Desulfovibrio desulfuricans: one gene and its partner. The protein of the gene in region 1 interacts with the protein of each later gene in a pairwise test. Links are inferred from orthologs where the notes say so. Each region holds a gene or a part of one and is shown on either strand. Other genes may lie near its edges.

Region 1 (3,577 bases):
CTGTTGCCATGAATGCTGGCTCGCATGGTACGGAAACATGTAAAAATATTTATAATATTCAGGTGTTTATTGATAACACCATTCAGCGTATCAACGAAGATGCACTGCAATACGGCTATCGTACTCTCAGCATTAACGGGAAAAAGAATGATTTTATCGTCTTGGAAGCCACATTTGGCTTGACCGTTGCTGAAAGGGATGGCATCTGTAATTGCATGCGTCACAACTTTTTTAAGAAAAAGTCTAAACAACCTGTGACGGCTTGGAGCGCGGGGTGCGTATTCAAAAATCCCACGCCGGAAATGTCTGCCGGGAGGCTTCTTGACGAGGCCGGTTTCAAGGGCAGGCAGCTTGGGGGAATGGCCTTTTCAACCCTGCATGCAAATTTTTTGATAAATGAAGGCAAGGGCAGCGCCACAGCGGCCTTGGCCTTGTTGCAAGAGGCCCGGCAAGCTGTGCGGCAACGGTTTGGCATTGAGCTTGAGCCGGAGGTCAGGATAGTGCCATGCCCCTTGCCCTGAAAAAAAGCGGACGTAAAGCCCGTAACTCCTACACACGAGCATCTGCCCCGGTCAAAAAAAGCGGCGGCGGATCAAAAGTACGTGCGGGCGGGGTTATCGCGGGGATTTTCAGGAGGCTCAAGGGCTTCAGCGGGCTGAAAAGCCTTGCCGCGTTGGCTGTGCTGCTGACCTGCCTGGGGCTGATTCTTGCTGGTGTGTGTTATTCATCGCTCTGGCTCTACAACAAGGCCATAACCAGCGATTTTTTCACCACCCGCCATGTTGACGTGACCGGCAATGTGCGCCTCTCGCACGACATGGTGCTGCAATACGGCGGCATACGCGAGGGCGACAACAGTCTTGCAGTCAGCATTGCCAAGGTTGAAAGAAACCTGCGCAAGACGCCCTGGGTTGAAGAAGTTTCTGTTAAGCGCCTTCTGCCGGACAGGTTTGTGATACGGCTGAAAGAACGGTTGCCTTCTTTCTGGGTGCATAAGGACGGGGTGCTGTATTACGCCAACGAGCTTGGCGAAATTATAGCGCCGGTTGAGAGCAAAAATTTTCTCTCGCTGCCCACCTTGCGTGTTGACCCGGGGGCAGAAGACGCCCTGCCGTACCTGACGCGCCTGATGAAGGGCATGCAAAGCGGTTTGCTGCCCATAGAGGCGGGGGCGGTTTCGTCCGTCAGCGTGAGTCCCGGCAAGGGCATTGAAATTTATCTTGAAGACAGGGAAATGCGGCTTTCCATCGCTACTGACGATTGGGAGGGCAATCTTTCCCGGTTAAGTCTGACCCTGGGCGATCTGGCCCGCAGACACGAACTGCGCAATGTTCGCGAGATTCGATCTGTTAACGGCAATGTTTGGGTTTTACTTAACCAGCCAGCGTAAGAAACTTGCGGCATGCGCCATAGTGGCATGCCGTTGCGACCCGGAGACAGGAGTTTTGAGGAGAATGGCATGAATAAGTCCGAGCTCATCGTTGGCCTCGACATCGGCACCACAAAGATATGCGCTGTGGTGGGCGAGCTGTCGGAGTCGGGTCTTGTAGATGTGGTGGGCATCGGCACCAGTGTTTCCACTGGTTTGCGCAAGGGCGTGGTGGTCAACATTGAACAGACCGTCCAGTCCATCCGCAAGGCCGTGGAAGATGCGGAACTTATGGCGGGCTGCGAGATCCACTCGGTATACGTGGGGATTGCGGGCAGCCACATCATGGGCATCAACAGCCACGGCGTGATTGCCGTCAAGGGCGGCGAGGTCGCGCAGCGCGATATTGAACGTGCTCTTGATGCCGCCAGGGCTGTGGCCATTCCTGCCGACCGCGAGGTCATCCATATCCTGCCTCAGGAATACATTGTTGATAACCAGCGCGGCATTGCCGACCCGCTCGGCATGGCTGGCGTACGCCTTGAAGTGAAGGTGCACATTGTTACCGGCGCAGTTTCTTCAGCCCAGAACATTGTGCGCTCGTGCCACCGCAGCCAGCTCGAAGTTGCCGATATTGCCCTTGAATCGCTGGCATCAGCCAAGGCCGTGCTGACCGAAGAAGAACGCGAAATCGGCGTTGCTCTGGTTGATCTGGGCGGCGGCACCACCGATATCGCCGTTTTTGCCAACGATGCCATCAAGCATACGGCTGTTCTTGCGCTCGGCGGGCAGAACCTTTCCAACGACATTGCCTTTGGTCTGCGTACTCCCATAGCCTCTGCCGAAAAAATCAAGCTCAAGTATGGTTGCGCCCTTGCCGACCTTGTGCGCAACGATGAATTTATTGAAGTTCCCAGTGTGGGTGGTCGCGAGCCGCGCCGGCTTTCGCGTCAGGTGCTGGCCGAAATATGCGAACCCCGCATGGAAGAAATTCTTTACCTTGTGGATCAGACCCTCGTGCGCTCCGGCTACAAGGACATGATCGGCGCAGGTGTGGTGCTCACGGGCGGCACGGCGCTGATTGAAGGCTGCCAGGAACTGGGCGAACAGATTTTCAATCTGCCCACGCGCATTGGCTACCCGCGCAACATCGGGGGCCTGAAAGACGTGGTCAACAGCCCCAAATTTTCCACGGCGGTCGGGCTGTTGCGTTACGGCGCGGAAAAGGAACTTTCCGGCCAGAAAAAATTTACCACACGTAGTGAAAGCGGCGTTTTTGACGGTGTGCTTTCGCGAATGAAAAAGTGGTTTGCGGACATTTCATAACAACCTCAAGCGGGCATTTTGAGGACAGCACAGAGGAGAGGTGTAATGGCTCAGTCTATCGTTGATGATATCGATACCTCGTTGGCCAGCAATGCCAAGATCAAAGTTATTGGCGTAGGTGGTGGCGGCGGTAATGCAGTGCAGAACATGATTGCCTCTGGCCTGCGCGGAGTGCAGTTTGTTTGCGCCAACACCGATGTGCAGGCGCTGAACAAGAACGGTGCCTCCGTTAAGGTGCAGCTTGGTGAAAAGCTTACCAAGGGCCTTGGCGCTGGCGCCAACCCCGCCATTGGCCGCGAGGCTGCGGTGGAAAGCGTTGGCAGCATTCGTGAAGCCATCGGCGATGCCGATATGGTCTTTGTTACCGCTGGCATGGGCGGCGGCACCGGCACCGGCGCTGCTCCTGTGGTTGCTCAGGCTGCCAAGGAAATGGGCGTCCTCACCGTGGGTGTTGTGACCAAGCCCTTCAGTTTTGAAGGTGCCAAGCGCAAGCGCGCGGCGGAGGCCGGGCTTGAAGAGTTCAAGCAGCATGTGGACTGCCTGATCACCATCCCCAACGACCGTCTGCTTGCCTTTGCCCCCAAGAAGGCTCCTTTCTCCGAAATGCTTCAGAAGGCCAACGATGTGCTGTACTACGCCGTCAAGGGTATTTCTGACGTCATTGTGGGCGAAGGCCTCATCAATCTCGACTTTGCAGACGTGCGCACCACCATGGCCGAAGCTGGCATGGCCCTGATGGGCACGGGCATCGCCTCTGGCGAAAACCGCGCCCGCGAGGCCGCCCAGCGCGCCATCATGAGTCCGCTGCTTGAAGATGTTTCGCTTGAGAGCGCCAAGGCGGTTCTGTACAACATCACCGCCCCCACAGATATCACTGCCGAG
Region 2 (4,285 bases), on another replicon or contig:
AAGATGCCTTGGTGTTTGTCTGCTTCATAACTGGTATACCAGCATAAAGCCAAATAAATGTCCATACGCCGCAGGACGGCTCCAGCATGTTAACCCTATAATATTACAAAGGGGTGGAGTTTTTTTGACCAGAAAAAAACGAGTAGATTTGCGGCAACACCAAGTGAAACCAACAGGAGGTCCTGTGGAACCAGCTAAGCAAAGCCGTTAATGACGCAACAAGCCCCCAGAGGCAACTTATGGTGTCCGGCGAAGATTTTTAGGCGCTGGCAAGGAAGTAGTTATTTTTGCGAGGGGAGTGTATTCTGACCGTACTCGACCCGATCAAAAATCCACACTGACGCCGCCAGCGCTCAAAAAGACCGCCGGACACACCTCGGGGGAGTCGCAGAACTTCCCTTGCCACAACTCCCTCGCCCCCAGCGCCCGCCGCAAATCTCCCAGAAGGCCGCGTTTGTCCGTGGCCCAGGCCGGGGCCAGCAGTTCACCGGGGGCCGGGTCGCTCTGGAGGCGGTGAATGACGATGTGCGAAGGGATGCGCGGCAGGGCGGCGCAGAGAAGATCGACATATTCATCGCGCCAGAGGGGGTGGTACTGGCCTGCGGTGTACTGGCGGGCAAGTTCCGTCCCCTTGGGCACGTAAACGTTGTGCAGTTTGAGCCCGCTTATCGGCAGGGAGAGCGCCCATTCCAGACTTTGCAGAAAATGTCCTTCATCTTCGCCGGGCAGACCGGCCATGAGGTGAGCGCATACGGCAATACCGCGCGCAGCAGCCATGCGCACGGCATTTTCAGCGCTGGCTGCGGAATGGCCCCGGTTAATGCGGGCAAGGGTCTGGTCATGGACCGTTTGCAGGCCCAATTCCAGCCAGAGGTCGCAATCAAGGGCTGCGAGCAGGTCGAGCTTTTCGTCATCAAGACAGTCGGGGCGGGTTCCTACGGCTATTCCAAAACAGCCGGGCAGTTGCCGAACGGTTTGGAGCAGTTGTTGCAGGCGTTCTGATGGCCCATACGTGTTGGAGAAGGATTGCAGATATGCAATAAAGCGCGTATTGGGGTCGTCCCGCAGATATATGGAGCGCCAGTAATTCCACTGTTGCAGTAGGGAATCGCCCTGTTTTGCACGGCCAGAGCCGGATCCATTGGCATTGCAAAACATGCAGCCGGAAAACGAAAGCGTACCGTCGCGGTTGGGGCAGGAGGCCCCGGCGTCAAGTGGAATTTTTTGCACCCGGCTGCCGTAGCGTTGATTATAATAAGCGGCCAGAGTATGCCAGCGCTGCATGTTTGCGTCCCTTGAAGGCTTATTTCCGCGCCTTCCGGCGGGACAAATATTTTAACCCTGCGTCCACCGTCTTGACTTCATGCCAGTTTTAGCAGAACAGTTTTCAGCCTGACGTTACCAATTCCAACAGCGCCCCCACTCCAGGCCTCTTCGCCTCGCCGGGTGCGGGAGTTGTTTCAACATGACGGTAAGGTAGCACACCAGCACAGCGAGGCAAGTTAGAGTAATGTCCAAAATTCTGGATTTCGCACTAGGATTGTTTTCCAATGACCTGGCCATTGACCTTGGCACAGCCAACACCTGCGTTTATGTCAAGGGGCAGGGAATTGTGTTGCGCGAGCCCTCTGTGGTTGCGGTCAAAAAAGACCCGCGCGGCAACAATGTAGTTCTTGCCGTTGGGCACGATGCCAAGCGCATGCTGGGCAGAACCCCTGGCAACATCTGGGCTATCCGCCCCATGAAGGACGGCGTTATCGCCGACTTTGAAGTTACCGAGGCCATGCTGCGCCACTTTATCGCCAAGGTTCACAATTCGCGGCGTCTTGTGCGCCCGCGCATCATGATTTGCGTACCTACGGGCATCACCCAGGTGGAAAAGCGCGCCGTGAAAGAGTCGGCCCAGTCCGCTGGCGCACGTGAAGTGTACCTCATCGAAGAACCCATGGCAGCGGCCATCGGCGCGGATCTGCCCATTCAGGAACCCACCTCCAACATGGTGGTGGATATCGGCGGCGGCACCACTGAAGTGGCGGTCATCTCCCTTTCGGGCATTGTGTACTCGCGCTCTGTGCGCGTGGGCGGCGACAAGATGGACGAAGCCATCATGACCCACGTCAAGCGCAAGTATAACATGCTCATCGGCGAATCTTCCGCTGAAGAAATCAAGATCAAGATCGCATCCGCCTATCCGCTCGATCCGGAACAGCAGATCGAAGTCAAGGGACGCGACCTTGTGACGGGTATTCCGCAGAATATTATCATCACCTCTGAAGAAGTGCGCAAAGCCATTTCTGAACAGGTGGACAGTATTGTTCAGGCTGTGCGCATCGCCCTGGAACAGACCCCGCCGGAACTGGCGGCGGATATTGTGGACAGGGGCATTGTGCTCACGGGCGGCGGCGCGCTACTCAAGGGCCTTGACCAACTGCTGCGCGAAGAAACCTCGTTGCCCATTACTGTTGTGGACGATCCCTTGTCCACGGTTGTGGTGGGTACCGGCAAAGCGCTGGACAACCTGCACATTCTTAAAGAAGTGTGCATCGACTAGAACCGACCTTGTCCTCGCGCCCCTGTGCGGCTGACGCAATGCCGGAACACGAGCTTCCGGTTCTGCGTCTCCGGTACAGGGGCGCGATTTATTCCGCACCGGCTTTCAGGAGCTTCCGCCTGTGACACTGCGGCGTCTTCTCCTCCTCGCGGGCATTTTGCTCATCCTGTTTCTGGGCATGTATTCCTGGAATCAGCGCACGCGCGTTCTGGACGACCTGGCCGCGAAACTGGGGCTTGAAATCACCGGCGCGGTGCTCACGCCCGTTCGTTCGGCGCAGGACGCTGCGGAAAACATGTGGGATCGCTATTTTGACCTTGTGGGCGTGCGCGAAGAAAACGAAGCCCTCAAGCAAAAGGTGGACGAACTCGAAGCGCGCCTGCTTGCCAATGGCGAAGATCTGGCCGAGCTCAAACGCCTGCGCGCGCTGGTGCAACTGCCGGTAGACCAGACATGGCGTCCCCTTGGAGCCCGCGTTCTTTCCGGCCGCATGGGCCCCAACGCCGTTCTGGACAGCATCACCATCAGCCGGGGTTACAGCACGGGCGGGCGTCCGGGCACGCCGCTGGTCACGCACCTTGGCCTGGTTGGCCGCGTTCTCAAGGCCAGCGCCCACAGTTCCATTGTGTTGCTGCTCACTGATCCCAGCAGCCGCATAGCCGTTTTTTCGCAGGAAAGCCGGGCTCCCGGCATCCTCATGGGCATGGGCACGGGCCAAAAGCTTGAAGTCAACTTTGTGCAGCGCGATGCCAAGGTCAAGCCCGGCGAAATAATCATCACCTCCGGTCTGGACGGCAAGTACCCCAAGGGCATACCTGTGGCGCGCGTACTGCGCGTGGCTCCTTCGGACTACACCCAGTTCATGGCCATCAAGGCAGAACCGCTGGTTGACCTGCAACACCTTGAAGAAGTGCTGCTGCTCGAATCCACCGGCGCGCCCCGCCCGCTGGAACCCAGCGAAGCTCCCAAAGAATTCGTGGGCCCGCCCGCGCCCAAAAGCGCCACGCCATGAGGACGCTCCGCAGCATTGCATGGTGGGCCTTTTTCATGGCCTGCGCCATTGTTTTGCAGGCGGCGGTACCGGGGCTTGATGTGCTCACGGTTGGCCTGATCATCCTGTTGCAGGAACGGGATTATAAAAATATGCTCTGGCTGCTGCCCGTGTTCATCCTGTTGCAGGAAGGCATGGGCACGCGCCCCTTCGGGGCCGTCATTGTCTGGTATGCCGCAGTCATTTTGCTGTTCAAGATGGGCCGCTGGCTGTTTGAAGTGGAAAATTTCATTTTTGTCTTTTTGCTGTCAGCCTGCCTGGGCGCCGCATACTACGCCATTGCGTGGCTCATGGCCCCTTTGCAGAACCTGCCTTTCGATGTGCAGGGAACCCTGGACACAAGCCTGATTCAGGCCATCTTTGTGCCCTTCGCCTGGCGGCTGTTGGTGGCCACCCGCCACTGGAACCCCGATGATCAGGAAAACTGACAATACCTCGCTGCTGGCGCACAAAGACAAGGCGCAGCATAAGGGCATTCGCTCCTGGCTCAAGATTCAGGTCGAGAGCGAGGGCTATCAGCCGCCGCGCGCGGGCGCAATCCTGCTTCAGGTTCTGGTGGGTCTGATGTTTTTTGTGCTTGTGGTGCGCTTCTGGTATTTGCAGGTGCACAGGGGTGAAGAGTTTGCGCGTCAGGCGCAGGACAACCGCCTGCGCATTGAGCGCATCTTTGCCCCGCGCGGGCG

The links.
Region 2: the proteins of ftsA (region 1) and NE637_RS06065 interact in binary tests that used the Escherichia coli proteins (3 or more experiments, as listed by UniProt). The link is inferred for Desulfovibrio desulfuricans from one-to-one orthologs.

Annotation. Positions count from the first base shown.
Region 1 is NZ_JANFYZ010000001.1:491,812-495,388, reverse strand. The notes cover bases 691-3,577. They hold ftsA (cell division protein FtsA), read left to right. Parts: upstream 691-1,459; coding sequence 1,460-2,695; downstream 2,696-3,577. Other genes in these bases: ftsZ (cell division protein FtsZ), read left to right, coding at 2,741-3,577; NE637_RS02060 (cell division protein FtsQ/DivIB), read left to right, coding at 691-1,390. Also shown: murB (UDP-N-acetylmuramate dehydrogenase), read left to right, coding at 1-521; more of NE637_RS02060, read left to right, coding at 506-690. UniProt on the Escherichia coli protein: Essential cell division protein that assists in the assembly of the Z ring. May serve as the principal membrane anchor for the Z ring.
Region 2 is NZ_JANFYZ010000004.1:53,643-57,927, forward strand. What follows is about bases 533-3,530. They hold NE637_RS06065 (rod shape-determining protein), read left to right. Parts: upstream 533-1,510; coding sequence 1,511-2,551; downstream 2,552-3,530. Other genes in these bases: mnmL (tRNA modification radical SAM protein MnmL/YtqA), read right to left, coding at 533-1,284; mreC (rod shape-determining protein MreC), read left to right, coding at 2,673-3,530. Also shown: NE637_RS06055 (GntR family transcriptional regulator), read right to left, coding at 1-28; more of mnmL, read right to left, coding at 325-532; more of mreC, read left to right, coding at 3,531-3,563; NE637_RS06075 (hypothetical protein), read left to right, coding at 3,560-4,030; mrdA (penicillin-binding protein 2), read left to right, coding at 4,014-4,285. UniProt on the Escherichia coli protein: Forms membrane-associated dynamic filaments that are essential for cell shape determination. Acts by regulating cell wall synthesis and cell elongation, and thus cell shape.